3 regions of the Amycolatopsis sp. CA-161197 genome follow, and region 2 is predicted to be linked to each of the others. Evidence: riboswitches for the same ligand, from Rfam matches in the RefSeq annotation. Region 2 holds a riboswitch; each other region holds the start of a gene.
What was found. Region 2 has a riboswitch for cobalamin ahead of ACQPXB_RS47820 (hypothetical protein). Riboswitches for the same ligand answer to the same signal wherever they lie in the genome.
Positions count from the first base shown of each region.

Region 1 (5,016 bases), 3.6 Mb from region 2:
CAGGACGCGCTGTTCGAGCTCGGCCTGCCGTTCGCCTCGGAAGAGGCGGTGAAGTTCGCCGACGTGAGCATGGAGCACGTGTCCTACTACGCGATCTCGGCGTCGACCGACCTCGCCGAGGAGCGCGGCCAATACCAGACGTTCGAGGGTTCGCTGTGGAGCCGCGGCATCCTGCCGATCGACTCGATGCAGCTGCTGATCGACGCGCGCCAGGGCGACGCCCTCGCCGTCGACACCTCCACGACGCTGGACTGGGCGCCGCTGCGCGAGCGCGTGAAGACGGTCGGCATGCGCAACTCCAACGTGATGGCGATCGCGCCGACCGCGACGATCTCAAACATCTCCGGCGTCGGCCAGTCGATCGAGCCGCTGTTCCAGAACCTGTACGTGAAGTCGAACATGTCGGGCGACTTCACCGTGGTGAACCCGCACCTGGTCAAGAGCCTCAAGGCCCGCGGCCTGTGGGACGAGGTCATGGTCAGCGACCTGAAGTACTTCGACGGCAGCCTCGGCCAGATCGACCGCGTGCCGGACGACCTGAAGGCGCTCTACGCCACCGCGTTCGAGATCGAGTCGAAGTGGATCGTGGACGCCGGCTCGGTCCGGCAGAAGTGGATCGACCAGGCGCAGTCGCTGAATCTCTACATCGCGGCGCCGAGCGGGCGCAAGCTCGACGAGCTGTACCGCTACGCGTGGCACAAGGGCCTCAAGACCACGTACTACCTGCGCGCCCAGTCGGCGACGCACGTGGAGAAGAGCACCCTGCGCGGCACCGACGGCAAGCTGAACGCGGTCTCGGCCGCCCCGGCCGCCGCTCCGGCTCCGGCCGCGACGCCGGCTCCGGCTCCTTCGCCGGCACCGTTGCCCTCGCCGTCGGCCGCCGTGCCGGCGAGCCCCGCCGCGGCCGTGCCCGCCGCGGTCCCGGCCGCCAAGCCCGCCGAGCCGAAGGAGCTGCCGAAGGTCGACGACATCGACTTCGTCGCCACCGAAGGCGCCTCCTGCCGCATCGACGACCCCGACTGCGAAGCCTGCCAGTGACCTCCTCGTGAAGGGGTGCGGCCGGCGAGACCCGGCCGCACCCCTTCACGAGCCTTTTCTTGGAGCCTCTAGATGACCAACGTGGAGACCACGGACGCCACCGGCCTCGGCGCGATCGAGGTCGGCGCCGCCCGGATCAACGTCGACGACAAGCGCATGATCAATGCCCGCGCCGACGTGAACCAGCTGCTGCCCATGAAGTACCGCTGGGCGTGGGACAAGTACCTCGCCGCGTGCAACAACCACTGGATGCCGACCGAGGTCGCCATGCAGGCCGACATCGCGCTGTGGAAGTCGCCCGACGGCCTGACCGAGGACGAGCGCCAGATGCTCAAGCGCAACCTCGGCTTCTTCGCCACGGCGGAGTCCTTGGTGGCCAACAACATCGTGCTCGCGGTGTACCGCCAGATCACCAACCCCGAGTGCCGCCAGTACCTGCTGCGCCAGGCGTTCGAGGAGGCCGTGCACACGCACACCTTCCAGTACATCTGCGAAAGCCTCGGCCTGGTCGAGGGCGAGCTGTTCAACATGTACCGCGAGGTGCCGTCCATCTCCGAGAAGGACGCGTGGGCGCTGAAGTACACGCAGAACCTCGAGAACCCGGACTTCGAGACCGGCACGCCGGAGGCCGACCAGGCGTTCCTGCGCGACCTCGTGGCGTTCTACGTGATCTTCGAGGGCATGTGGTTCTACACCGGCTTCGCGCAGATCCTCTCGCTCGGCCGCCGCAACAAGATGGTCGGCATCGCCGAGCAGTACCAGTACATCCTGCGCGACGAGTCGATCCACCTGAACTTCGGCATCGACTGCATCAACCAGATCAAGATCGAGAACCCGCACCTGTGGACGGAAGAGTTCCAGGCGGAGATCCGGCAGATGCTGACCGACGCGTGCGAGCTGGAGGTCCGCTACGCGCGTGACACCATGCCGCGCGGCATGCTCGGCCTTTCGGCGCAGCTGTGCGAGCAGTACATGCACTTCATCACCGACCGGCGCGCCCAGCAGATCGGCCTCGCGCCGATCTTCGGGGAGACGGAGAACCCGTTCCCGTGGATGTCGGAGGCGATGGACCTGAAGAAGGAGAAGAACTTCTTCGAGACCCGCGTGATCGAGTACCAGTCCGGCGGCGCGCTGGACTGGGACTGATCGACTGCAGGACCGATCCCGGTCTCCGGGATCACAGCGGACGTCGTGCCACCCGGTGCCGCGACCCGCTAGGCTCGGCCACGCCACTGGTTCGCCAGGGCGTGGCCGGGCTTTTTTCGTGCGGCCGCACCCTGGCGAGGCAACAGGGAACCCGGTGTGAGTCCGGGACTGCCCCGCAGCGGTGAGTGGGAACGAAAGCCGTCACCACGATTTCGTGGTCAAGCACTGGGCGCGAGCCCGGGAAGCGACGGTGAGTAGGCGCGAGCTCGGCGCCCACGAGTCCGAAGACCTGCCCGTGGTACGTGCGCCGACGGCGTGCGTGAGTCCGGGCCCCGTGGGAGCAGGCCTGACCGAAGACGCGGTTCTCGCGTGCCCGGGCTCGCCTCGAACGAGCTCGCGAGGAGAGAGCCTGTGACCACCATCGGCACCACGATCCTGGGGTACCCGCGCATCGGGCCGGCCCGGGAACTGAAGCGCGCCCTGGAACGCTACTGGGCGGGCACCACCGGCGAGGCGGAACTGCTCGCCACCGGCCGCGAACTGCGCGGGCGGACCTGGTCGCGGCTGCGCGAAGCCGGCCTGGAATCGGTCCCCTCGAACACGTTTTCCCACTACGACCAGGTGCTCGACACCGCCGAGCTGTTCGGCGCGCTGCCGGAGCGCTTCACCCGCCTCGGCCTCTCGCCGCTCGATACGTACTTCGCGGCCGCGCGCGGCGTGCAGGACGAGCCGGCGCTCGAGATGACGAAGTGGTTCGACACCAACTACCACTACCTCGTGCCCGAACTGGGTCCCGACTCGCGCTTCGCGTTGTCGGGCACGAAGCCGCTCGACGAGGTGCGCGAGGCCCGGGAGCTGGGCATCGAGACGCGACCGGTGCTCGTCGGCCCGGTCACGTTCCTGTTGCTGGCCAAGGCGACGCGGCCGGGGTTCGAGCCGCTGGAGCTGCTCGACGAGCTCCTGCCCGCGTACGCGGCGCTGCTGTGCGCGCTGAAGGCCGAGGGCGTCGAGTGGGTGCAGCTCGACGAGCCGGCGTTCGCCGGCGACCGCACCACGAAGGAACTCAACGCGCTGACCCGCGCGTACCACGTGCTGGCCAAGACCGAAGACCGGCCGAAGCTGCTCGTCGCCGGGTACTTCGGCGGGCTCGGTCGCGGGCTGGGAGTGCTGGCCCGCTCCCCCATCGACGCGCTGGCCGTGGACCTCGTCACCGACGAGTCCTTTGTGGACTCCGTGGCGGAGGAAGGCGCCTTGCGCGACAACGAGGTGCTCGCCGGTGTCGTCGACGGGCGCAACGTGTGGCGCACGGACCCGGACCGTGCGCTCGAACGTGCCGCCCGGCTGGCCGGCACCGCGCGGCACGTGAGCGTGTCGACGTCGTGCTCGCTGCTGCACGTGCCGCACGACGTCGAGGCCGAGAACCTCGACCCACGGCTGAAGAGCTGGCTCGCGTTCGCCGATCAGAAGGTCGCCGAGGTCGTACTGCTCGGGCGGGCGCTGCGCGGCGATCAGGTGGACCTGTCTGCCGAGCGCGCGGCCGTCGAAGACCGCGCGACGAACCCGGTGGACGCGGCCGTGCGCGAGCGCCTGGCGGCGCTGAAGCCCGAGGACGCCGTGCGTGCGCCGTATGAGCAACGGGCGGCCCTGCAACAGGAATCCCTCGGCCTGCCGCCGTTGCCGACCACCACGATCGGCTCGTTCCCGCAGACCACCGACGTCCGCAAGGCGCGCGCCGCGTACCGCGCGGGCACGCTCGAGGAAGCCGCGTACGTGGCCGAGATGCACGCCGAGATCGACCGCGTGGTGCGGCTGCAGGAGGAGCTGGGCCTCGACGTGCTCGTGCACGGCGAGCCCGAGCGCAACGACATGGTGCAGTACTTCGCCGAGCAGCTCGCCGGGTTCGCCTCGACCGAGCACGGCTGGGTGCAGTCCTACGGCTCGCGCTGCGTCCGCCCGCCGATCCTCCACGGCGACGTCTCGCGGCCGCGGCCGATGACCGTGCCGTGGGCGCGGTACGCGCAGAGCCGCACGGACAAGCCGATCAAGGGCATGCTCACCGGCCCGGTCACGATCCTCGCGTGGTCGTTCGTGCGCGACGACCAGCCGCTCGCCGACACCGCGCTGCACGTCGCGTTCGCGATCCGCGACGAGGTGGCCGACCTCGAAGCCGCGGGCGTGCGCGTGATCCAGGTCGACGAGCCGGCGCTGCGGGAGCTGCTGCCGCTGCGCGCGGCCGGGCACTCGGCCTACTTCGACTGGGCGGTGCGCGCGTTCCGCGTCGCGACGGCCGGCGTCGCCGAAGGAACCCAGATCCACACGCACATGTGCTACTCGGAGTTCGGGGAGGTCCTCTCCGCGATCGACGGCCTCGACGCCGACGTGACCAGCATCGAAGCCGCGCGCTCGAAGATGGAGGTGCTCGCCGACCTCGCGGCCGGCGGGTTCGCGCGCGGCGTCGGGCCGGGCGTCTACGACATCCACTCACCGCGCGTGCCCGGCGTCGACGAGGTCGCGGACCTGCTGCGCACGGCGGCCGCCGCCGTGCCGGCCCGGCGGCTGTGGGTGAACCCCGACTGCGGCCTCAAGACCCGCTGCTACGCCGAGGTGGAGCCCGCGTTGCGCCACCTCGTCGCGGCGGCCCGCCAGGTCCGCGCCGAGCAGGACTGAACAAACCGCGGCGACGGTGCCGGGCGGCGCGAACCACTGCCCGGCACCGGCGCTGCGTCAAGGACCACCCGGATGGAGCCCGCCGAAGGTATTGTCATTCGGTCAACAGCGCGGCACGGTGGAGGTCGACCGGGGTTCCGCCAGTGAAGGCAGGTCGCGATGACG
Region 1 covers NZ_CP192059.1:3,173,639-3,178,654, reverse strand. Annotated here, with positions in the region: gene ACQPXB_RS15235 (ribonucleoside-diphosphate reductase subunit alpha) at 1-1,038, shown strand, start outside; gene ACQPXB_RS15230 (ribonucleotide-diphosphate reductase subunit beta) at 1,111-2,184, shown strand; cobalamin riboswitch at 2,293-2,495, shown strand; gene metE (5-methyltetrahydropteroyltriglutamate--homocysteine S-methyltransferase) at 2,596-4,851, shown strand; partial or broken gene ACQPXB_RS15220 (cytochrome P450) at 5,011-5,016, shown strand, end outside.
Region 1: another riboswitch for cobalamin. It lies ahead of metE (5-methyltetrahydropteroyltriglutamate--homocysteine S-methyltransferase); the one in region 2 lies ahead of ACQPXB_RS47820 (hypothetical protein).

Region 2 (5,016 bases):
TGCGCCACACGCTCCATCCGGTGCTCCGCGACGACGACCGTGGTGCCGAGGTCATGCACCAGCCGCGTGATCGCGGCCAGCACCTCCTCGGCGGCGGTCGGGTCGAGCGCCGACGTCGGTTCGTCCAGCACGAGCACGCCCGGGTGCGCGGTGAGCACCGACCCGATCGCCACGCGCTGCTGCTGCCCGCCGGAAAGCGTCCGAAGTGGACGGTCGCGCAGCTCGGCGATGCCCAGCAGGTCGAGCGTCTCCTCCACGCGCTTGCGCATCACGTCGGGCGCCACGGCCAGCTGCTCCATCGCGTACGCGAGCTCTTCCTCCACAGTGTCCGTGACGAACCCCGCGAGCGGGTCCTGCCCCACGACGCCGACGACGGACGCCAGCTCACGCGGTGGGTGCGTCGCGGTGTCCAGACCGGCGACGAGCACCCGCCCGGCCAACGTGCCGACGGTGAAGTGGGGCACGAGCCCGTTGATGGCACCGAGAAAAGTCGACTTGCCGACCCCGGTTCGCCCGGCCACCAGGCACAGTTCGCCTTCCTCCACCACGAGGTCGACGCCGTGCAGCACGGGCGCGGAAGCGCCGTCGTAAGTGACCGTGACCTGCGAGAACTCGATCACCGCGTCACCTCCACAACGGACTGCGGCCGCGGCGCGAGCCACGCCGGCAGCACCCCGATCAGCACGGCCAACGTCGGCACCAACGGCAAGGTGGGCCAAGCCGGCGGGCTGACCGACGTGGCCAACGAAGCCGGCGAAGCAGCCAGCAGCAGCCCCGCCGACGCGACGCCGCACAGCACCACCAACGTCTCCGGCAGCCGCCACGGATCGGGCCGGTACGTCGTCCGCTGGATGCGCCGCCCGCCCAGCACGAACCCGGCGGACGCCACGGCCAGCCCCGCCACCAGCATCGGCACGCCGAGCCAGCTCGACGACCCGTCCAGCACCCCGTACACCCCGACGGCGACCCCGACCAGTCCGGCGAGCACGCAAGCGGCGATCAGCACCCGCACGCGCGGTGCGAGGTACCCGCGCCGGCCGTAGCCGCGCGAGTCCATGGCCGCCGCGAGCAGGAGCGAGCGGTCCAGCGCGTCCGCCAGCACCGGCACGAAAACCCCCTTCACGAACCTCAGCCCCCGTCCACGCGCCGCGCGCAGCCGGCGCGCGCGCCGCACCCGCTGCACGCTCTCCACCAGCTGCGGGGCCACCGAAAGCGCCACCGTGACCGCCGTGCTCACCTCGGCCAACGCACCGGGCACGGCCTTGAGCAGGCGTTTCGGGTTGGCCAGCGCGTTGGCGGCGCCCACGCAGAGCACGATCGTGGCCAGCCGCAGGCCGTCGTAGAAGCCGCCGAGCAGCTCCTCGGCCGAAGTGGGCCCCAGCAGCTCGATCCCGGCGGCCGCGGCGGGCAATGGGATCGTCGGCAGCGTGAACAGCACGTGGCCGCCGTCCTCGCCGCCGATGAGGATGCGGAACAGCACGCGCGACACCACGATCACGGCCGCGACCAGCGCGTACACGCGAAAAGCCAGCGCCCACGGCGCGTCGCCCCGGCGGTTCACCACCACGAACCCGGCCACGGCGATCACCAGCGCGAGCAGCAACGGGTTGGTGGTGCGGCTCGCGGCGACGGCGAGCGCGAGCGCCCACACCCACCACGCACCCGGGTGCAGAGCCCGCGCGTTACCGGGCAGCACGCCTGCGCCGCAGCCCGACGACCACTCCGGCGACGACCAGCACCACGATCACGACGAGCCCGATCACCAGGCTCCACGGGAAGCCGCTGCCGCCGGATTCCGTCGACGCGGCCGCGGGCACCGCCGCGTTGGCCTTCCGCACCGGCGCCACCCGCGGCGGCGGGTAGTCCTGGAAGGACTTGTTGTGCGCGAACGACCAGCCCTCGAAGCTCCCCGCCGGCGGCTTCCAGCCCTGCACCCCGACCTGGCTCGAAGCCCACTTGCCGCCGTCGGTCGCCGTCCAGAAGCTCCACGACGCGCTCTCCGGCGGCATCCCCGAGCACGACTGGTCGACCGGTTTGCCCTCGATCTTGCAGATCAGCGCCAGGCCGTACTTGCCGACGCCCGCGATGTCGAGGCCCGCGTTCTGCATGGCCGCCACCCCGTCGGCCTGCGGCCCGGGCGTGCAGCGGATCAGGGTGTCGCCACCGAGGTCCTGGAAGTCGACCACCACCGTCACGCCGGTGGCGTCGGGACAGTAGCCCGCGGTGCCCTTCCCGGGCACGGTCGCGGTGGCGGGACTCGCGCCGGACAGGCCGGCGGTGACCAGGAGCGCGGCCACGGCCAGGAGCCGGACTGCAGGGAACAACCGCATCGTTGATGAACCTCGCATCGAGTCGGACCACGGCGGGCGATCCGGCTCACGGCCGCGCGGGCGGCCGCTCACGGTTGCGGGTCAGCGCCGGATTCCCACCGGCTTCCCCCGATCGTGGTGTACAGCTGACCGACGTTAACCCACCGGAGGTACCCGCCGGAAGCGGCGCCGGACACACCTACACTTCCGGGCGTGGACGTCGGACAGCTGCGCATCGGCCTCGTCGGAACCGGTCCCTGGGCGACCACGGTGCACGCGCCGGGACTGGCCGAACACCCCGGCACCGAGCTCACCGCCGTGTGGGCGCGCCGCGTCACCAGCGCCCGCCCGCTGGCCGAGGCCCACGACGCGGTCGGCACCGACGACCTCGACGAGTTGTTCTCCCTGGTCGACGCCCTAGCCTTCGCCGTGCCGCCCGCCGTGCAGGCGGAGATCGCGACGCGCGCGGCCGAGGCCGGCAAGCACCTGATCCTCGAGAAGCCCATCGCCGCCGACCTGGCGAGCGCGCAGCGGCTGGCCGACGCCGTGGACAAGGCCGGCGTCGCGTCGCTCGTGATGCTCACGCTGCGGTTCTCCCAGCAGACGCGCGAATGGCTCGACGGCCTCGCCGCCTCGGGCGGCTGGCGCGGCGGCGGCGCACGCTGGCTTTCGGGCGCGTTGCTCGGCGGGCAGTACTCGACGTCGGCGTGGCGGCTCGACGCGTCCGGCGGCGCGCTCGCCGACATCGGCCCGCACGCGTTCGACCTGCTCGACGCCGCCCTCGGCCGCATCACCGACGTGCTCGCGGCCCACCGCGGTCCCGACGACCTGTGGCAGCTGATGTTCGCCCACGAGGGCGGCGCGACGAGCACCGCGACGCTGTCGCTGCGGCTCCCGGTTCAGCCGACCGTGGTCGAGGTCGCGGTCTACGGCGAGCACGGCTACCGGACACTCGGCCGCAAACCAGGCACCGCCGGGGAGGCCTACACGGCTCTGCTGGACGACTTCGCGGCCATGGTCGCGAGTGGCACGACCACGCACCCGTGCGACGTCCACCGTGGCCTGCACCTGTCCGCGCTCATCGAGAAGGCGCGCGAGCTCGCCGGGTAGTACACAGGCTCAAACCCTTGGTTTCCGTTGTGAACCAAGGCTTTCCGCCAAGTCGGCGCAATCCTTCCACAGGGTTGTCCACAGCATCCACTATGGACGGTCCGCGCCTCGACCGAACCACGGGAAGCCGTTTCGCGCCACCGGAAAGATCACCGAATAGTGCGGCCCGCTGAGCATGCCGACTCGAACCGGCAATGCGAAGGTTGATCTTGGGAGGGCGGGAAGAAGCAGTTCAGAGGGGTTCGAGAAGGGAAGCGCATGGGTGCCTTGCTGCGCGCTTTCTGGGGGATCATCCCGATCACGGCCATCGCGTTGCCATACGCGCTGCTTTGCTGGCCCTTGCTCGCCGCGCGGAGGCGGCGAAGAAGCAGCGACATCAGCCTCGGCCACGCGTCGGCGACCGCGGCAGTCGACGTGACGGCGGTGACGCTCGGCGCGCTCGTGCTCTGCCTGGTCATCATGCCCGTCGGCACCGCTTCGGGGAGCACCCTCGACCTGGTGCCCGGCGCCGACCTCACCGCCGCGCTGTCCGACGACGGATCGCTCTGGCAGGTCGTCGGCAATCTGCTCCTCCTGAGCCCGCTGGGCGCGCTCGTGCCGCTGCGCCTGCGCCGGCTGCGGTCGCTCAGCCGGATCGCGCTCACCGCCCTGAGCGCGTCCGTGCTGGTGGAGGCCACGCAGTTCCTCATCCAGAGCGGCCGCGTGACCTCGACCGACGACGTGCTGCTCAACACCATCGGCGCCATGCTGGGCGCCGCCCTGACCCGCCGCGGCTGGCGCTACTTCGACGTGGTGCCCGTGGTCGCGATCCCGCAGCAGGTGCGGCGGACCGTCTGCAACGCGCCCGTCCGCCTGCGCGTGCCGCGGTCGGTGTGGGACACGCGCTACGCCGGGATCGGGCATCCGGAACGGCGCTGAGCCGGCCGAACCGCGCTAAATCGCTTGCGCCCGCTGGGACACTGAAAGCTCTCGGATCTTCGGACGAAGGAACGCCTATGTTTGCCGCCGCTGCTCGCGACGGCCGAGGTCAGGCCTGACGCGAGCCCGTCAGCCGTCCTTCCCATGCCCTGCCCGCTTCGGCAGCGCGCGTGGGTCTCCTTCGACCCCGAAAGGGTTCACCCAGCATGTCCGCCCTTCAGGCGTATGTCCGTGCCACCGCACCCCGAGGCCGTGACGTCGAACGGATCGGCCCGTTCCTCGCGACCTTTTCCCGCACCGGCGACAACCCGATGCTCAACTACGCGATCCCCGACGACGGCGCCGCGCCGTCACCCGAGGAGATCACCGCGCTGACCGAGGCGTACGCGCGCCGCGGCCGGCAGCCCCGGCTGGAGTTCTTCACCGAAGCCGCGCCCGGCCTGGAGGAACTCCTCGTCGCGCAGGGGTATTCGCTCGAGCGGCGCGTGCCGCTCATGACCTGCACCCCGGCCGGCTTCGTGGACCGCCCGGCACCCGCCGGGATCCTGCTCCGCGTTCCGGAGACCGACGCCGACGTGCGCAGCCTGCGTTCGGCGCAGAACGTCGCCTTCGGCGCGTCGCCGGAGGTGTCGGACGCGGAGCTGGCGAGCACCCGCTCGTTCGGCGACCGCGCCGTGCG
Region 2 covers NZ_CP192059.1:10,091,335-10,096,350, forward strand. Annotated here, with positions in the region: gene ACQPXB_RS47810 (ABC transporter ATP-binding protein) at 1-620, opposite strand, end outside; gene ACQPXB_RS47815 (CbiQ family ECF transporter T component) at 617-1,693, opposite strand; gene ACQPXB_RS47820 (hypothetical protein) at 1,683-2,330, opposite strand; cobalamin riboswitch at 2,345-2,479, opposite strand; gene ACQPXB_RS47825 (Gfo/Idh/MocA family protein) at 2,523-3,419, shown strand; gene ACQPXB_RS47830 (VanZ family protein) at 3,678-4,337, shown strand; gene ACQPXB_RS47835 (GNAT family N-acetyltransferase) at 4,544-5,016, shown strand, end outside.

Region 3 (5,016 bases), 2.9 Mb from region 2:
TGACCACGAGTGCGATGGCGGCGATCAGCCGCTCGTTCTCGGCGCGCAGGTAGAGGTAATCGGCGGTGCTGACCAAGAAATCGCCTTGACGGGTGACCATGAGGTAGCCGTGAGGAGTGACCTCGGGTACGCCGTAGGGCACTCGCGGCGCGGCGAGCACGGCGACGACGGCACCACCGGCGATCACGGCCAGAGCTCCCCACCGCAGCAGGGCGGGGAGCTTCCGCCAGAGGTGGCGGGCCATCGTCGAGGCAGGCACCTCCGGACGGTTCAGCGCGAGTTTCGCGGCGGCGATCCCGACCACCACGAAGATCCCGGCAACGGCCGCGAACAACTCTGCTGCGGCAGGTGCGGCGCTCCGGGCGTCAGCGAATCGACGACACCGACGACACCGACGACCGCCGCGAGGCCGCACCACAGCGCGATCACCCGCACGGGTCAGGCCAGGACACAGTCGCCGCATTTCGGGCCGTCGTGGTTCGGCGCGGCGCGGTAGATGAGGCAGCAGCTGCGGCGGCGGAAGCGGCCGTCCTCGTGGATGGCGGTGTCGGCGAGGACCGGCAGGGCTTCCAGGCGGTCGCGGAAGCGGTGGATGTCGTCCGTCCACTCGGGACGTTCTCGGCGGAGCATCGTGACGGCGCCGTTGAGGGCGGAGGCGACGTTGCCGCGGCGGATGGTCGCCGAGAGCGAGAACCCGGCGAGAGCCTGGTGCAGCCGGCGCAACGGTCCACTCAGGACCCGGTGGTCGAAGAGCGCGACCAGGTCGTCGTCCACAGCATCGGTTTCGGGCAGCGAAAGCGGAACCGCGCCGCCGGTCGTTGGCTGCCACCAAGCGGTGGAGAAGTCGGGGACGACGCCGGCGCCCACGGCGAGTGCGAGGGCGGGCGACAGGAGGCGCGCCGCGAGGCCCAGGTGGGTCACGGAAGCGGCGACCCGGAGCTCCACGTCGCCACCCCCGGCGGCGAGCACGGCGCGGACCTGCGTCACGCGCTCGCGCAGCACGGGTCCGTCGTCGAGGACTTCGGAGAGCGGACGCCACGGCGCGGCGGGCTCGTCGCCCACGGCGTGCGTGTCGAAAGCGAAGAACGGGTTCACACCGCGACGGCGACCGGCAGGCAGATGGAGGCCGAGGGACAGGAGGTGTTCAGCCTGGCCATGTCCGGTTCTCCTTCGGGATGACGCGTCCCTTGCGGGTGGAACAGGTGACGGCTCCTCGACCTGACTCGCCCACCGGGTACACGATGGGCTCACAGTGGCGCGACCGTGCCGGACTCTCACCGGCTTCTCGAAGCCGTCACGCGGCCAGAACGGTACGGCGGCGTCGGCGGGCCCGTCAATCACCTGGCACCGCGGCGGACTTTGGTTCGTCCCTCGTTGCCCGGTTCGGGCCGCTGCCCGAGACGGAAACGCATCCGGCAGACCACCGCGTCGGCGCGGCGGCGCAGGGCGCGGGCGAGCACGGCGCCGCGGCGGTTCTGCAGGATGCGCTGCCACGGGTGGTCCGGCTCGACTTCCGCGATGAGGACGAAGACGTGGCAGCCGGAGTGGCCGCGCAGGTGCTCGACGAGGGGCTCGCCCAGCCGCCGGCGTTCGTCGTACAGCTGCACGAGCGGCACGCCGGGGTGCCAGAGGTCCCAGGACGCCACGAACTCCCGCGCCGCGGCCTCCTCGCCCGGGTGGGTCACGTGGACGGCTTCGACGCGCTCGCCCAGCGAAAGGGCGGCGGCGAGCGCGTCGCGCGTCAGGCGGGACACCGTGTGCACGGGCACGACGACCAGTGACCGGTTCGGTCGCGGCGGGGGCGGGGTGCGCCCGAGCCCGAGCCGGTCGCCGATGCGACGGTAACTGCGGTGCACCCACTCCATGCCCGCGACGAGCAGCGGCAGGGCGACGACGATGAGCCAGCCGCCTTCGCCGAACTTCGTCGCGGTGACCACGATCGCGGCGATGCCGGTGAGCAGCGCGCCGAACCCGTTGAGGACGGCTTTGCCGTGCCAGCGTGGCGGGCGAATGCGCAACCAGTGCCGCACCATGCCGATCTGCGAGAGGGTGAAGCCGACGAAGACGCCGATCGCGAACAGCGGGACGAGGGTGTTCGTGTCGCCGTTCGCGACGACGAGCAGCAGCGCCGAGGTGATCGCCAGGAAGCCGACGCCGTAGCGGTAGACCTGGCGTTCGGCGCGCAGCGCGAAGACGTGGGGCAGGTTGTTGTGCTTCGCGAGCAGCTGGGCCAGCACCGGCAGCCCGCCGAACGACGTGTTGGCGGCCAACGCGAGCAACACCACGGTGGAGAACTGCACCAGGTAGAACCCGAACCCGTTGCCGAGCGACGCGGTGGTGACCTGCGAGAGCACGGTGACGCCGTCGACGGGGTGGATGGCGAACTTCCCGATCAGCACCGCGATCCCGATGAGCATGACGGCCAGCAGCACGCCGAGCGCGATCTCGGCCCGCTGGGCCCGGCGCACCCGCGGCCGGCGGAACGACGGCACGGCGTTGGCGATCGCCTCCACGCCGGTGAGCGCGGCGCAGCCGTTGGCGAACGCCTTGAGCAGCAACAGGATCCCGATGGTCTGCAGGCTGACCCCGGGCGCCGGCGCGGCGACGGCCGCGGCGGGCCCCGTGCGGACCAGGCCGACCACGACGACCGTGAGGATCGACCCGACGAACACCGCCGTGGGCACGATGAACGCTCGCGCGCTCTCCGCGATTCCGCGCAGGTTCACGCCCGTCACCAGCGCCAGCACCCCGAGGCACAGCCACAGCGTGTAGGGCAGCAGCGCGGGCACGGCGGACGTCAGGGCCGCCACGCCGGCGGCCACGGACACCGCGACGTTGAGTACGTAGTCGACGATCAGCGACGCGGCCGCGACCAGCGACGCCCGGCGGCCGAGGTGGACCCGGCTCACGCCGTACGCGCCGCCGCCGTCCGGGAACGCGGCGATCACCTGCCGGTACGACAGCGTCAGGACCCCGAGCAGCAGCGCGATCGCGAGCGTGACCGGCAGCGTGAACCCCAGCCCGCTCCCGCCCGCGACGGCCAGCACGATCACGATCGCTTCGGGGCCGTACGCCACCGACGCCATCGCGTCCAGGGACAGGGCGGCCAGCCCGCCGACGACGGAAAGCCGGTGCCGCTCACCACCACTTTCGGCGGCGTCGCCGGTCTCGCTGCTGTCGCTGGCGGGAAGCGTCGTAGTCACACCGCACAGATTGGGATTCACCCGTCCGGGCGGTGCTCGTCGTTGACGTTTCCTTGACGGTCCTTTCCACCAAGTGAACGGGCACCTGATGCGTGGCCGCCCACGGTGTTCAGCGGCCCCTCGGCCGCTGGGAGTCTGCGCCTCGATGGTGAGTGGCTCTCCCTCCTGGAGAAAGGGCCGCCGGCCCGGTATTCGTGGAGAGGGACAACCGGTCTGCTACTTGAGCGAATCTGCCGAGGTCAAGATGGACTACCGAACGGTCATCACCCGGGTTCTCGACGGCTGGAAGGACGGCGTCGACGCGCACCGACCTGACGAGGTCGCGAACTACTTCACCGAAGACGCCCTCTTCCAGGGCGCGCACCCCGGCTATTCCGTCGGGCGGAAAGGCGTCGAGGAATACTACGAAGAACAGCCCGTCGGATTGACGGTCGTTTACGAGATCCGGGAAATCCGCCCCCTCGCCCAGGGCGTGCTTTCCGCCTACGTCGATCCGGTGTTCACCCGCCCCGACGGCACCGAGCTCCCGTTTCACCTGACCGTGATCCTGCTCCAGCAGGCCGGGGGCGACTGGTTGATCAGCCACTACCACGTGTCCAGGATCGTGGAATGACGGTCGGGGACATCTGTCCCTTGTGGATTCGAAGAGAACGCCCCGGGGCCGCGGACGAACGAATGTCCGCGGCCCCGGTTGCGGCGTCGGTCAGTGACCCGCGCTCTGGCCGCCGTTGACGTTGAGGATCTCACCGGTGACGAACGACGCGTTTTCCAGGTACAGCACGCCTTCGACGATGTCGCTGACCTCGCCCATGCGGCCCAGCGGGTGCAGGCCGGCGCGCTCGGCGTAGGTCTCGGGCGGGTTCAGCGCCGTCTTGTGGATCCCCGGGGCGACGGCGTTGACGCGGATCCCGCGCCCCGCGTATTCCACGGCCAGGGACTTCGTCACCGCCTGCAGGCCGCCCTTGGTCAGCATGGACACCGACGCCGGCACCACCGCCACCGGGTGGTCCACGAAGCTGGTCGTGATCTGCACGATGTGCCCGCCGCCCTGTTCGAGCATGTGCGGCAGCACCTTGCTGGTGACGGCGAACCAGCCGCCCAGGTTCACCGACACCAGCCACTGGAAGTCCTCGGCCGTGAACTCGGTGAACGGCTTCGCCGCGAACACCCCGGCGTTGTTGATCAGCGTGTCGATCCGGCCGAACCGCTCGATCGCCGCGGCCACGACCCGCTCCGACGTCGCCGGGTCGGTGAGGTCACCCGCCACCGCCACCACGCCGGCGTCACCGGACTCCTCGACCGAGCGCGCCGTGGCGACCACCGCGTAGCCCAGCTTGCGGTACCCCTCCACGATCCCCGCACCGAACCCCTGCGACGCGCCGGTGACCACGGCCACCTTCTGCCCGCTGTTGCTGCCCATCATTTCCGTCCTCAGGTAGTAGACCGGTTGTCTACGACCAGGACTACGCCGCGCCCGCGGGCCCGGCCAGAAGACAAAAACACCCACCAGCGAGGCGGAAGCTCCCACGGCAGCGGCAACCGGCCGGCGACCCGGATCCCGTCCGGGCGGCCGGCCCGTGTGGACGGTCGTTACTCCTTGCCCTTCACCGCGGAGGCCGCTGCCGTCACCTGCTCGGCGCTTTCGCCGTCGACCTTTTCCTTCGTGACTTTCGCCGCGTGCAGCAGGGCCTTGTCGACCTCGACGACCCAGCGTTCCTCGAAGAGCGCGACGATCCCCGAGCTGTCCGGTGGCAGCGTGTCCTCCACCTCGGCTTTGATCGCCTTCTTCTCCGCGTGCGACAGCAGCCCGCCG
Region 3 covers NZ_CP192059.1:7,179,088-7,184,103, forward strand. Annotated here, with positions in the region: gene ACQPXB_RS33775 (hypothetical protein) at 1-334, opposite strand, end outside; gene ACQPXB_RS33780 ((2Fe-2S)-binding protein) at 439-1,095, opposite strand; adenosylcobalamin (AdoCbl) riboswitch at 1,203-1,298, opposite strand; gene ACQPXB_RS33785 (APC family permease) at 1,338-3,203, opposite strand; gene ACQPXB_RS33790 (YybH family protein) at 3,448-3,816, shown strand; gene ACQPXB_RS33795 (SDR family NAD(P)-dependent oxidoreductase) at 3,907-4,623, opposite strand; gene ACQPXB_RS33800 (DUF1269 domain-containing protein) at 4,794-5,016, opposite strand, start outside.
Region 3: another riboswitch for cobalamin. It lies ahead of ACQPXB_RS33780 ((2Fe-2S)-binding protein); the one in region 2 lies ahead of ACQPXB_RS47820 (hypothetical protein).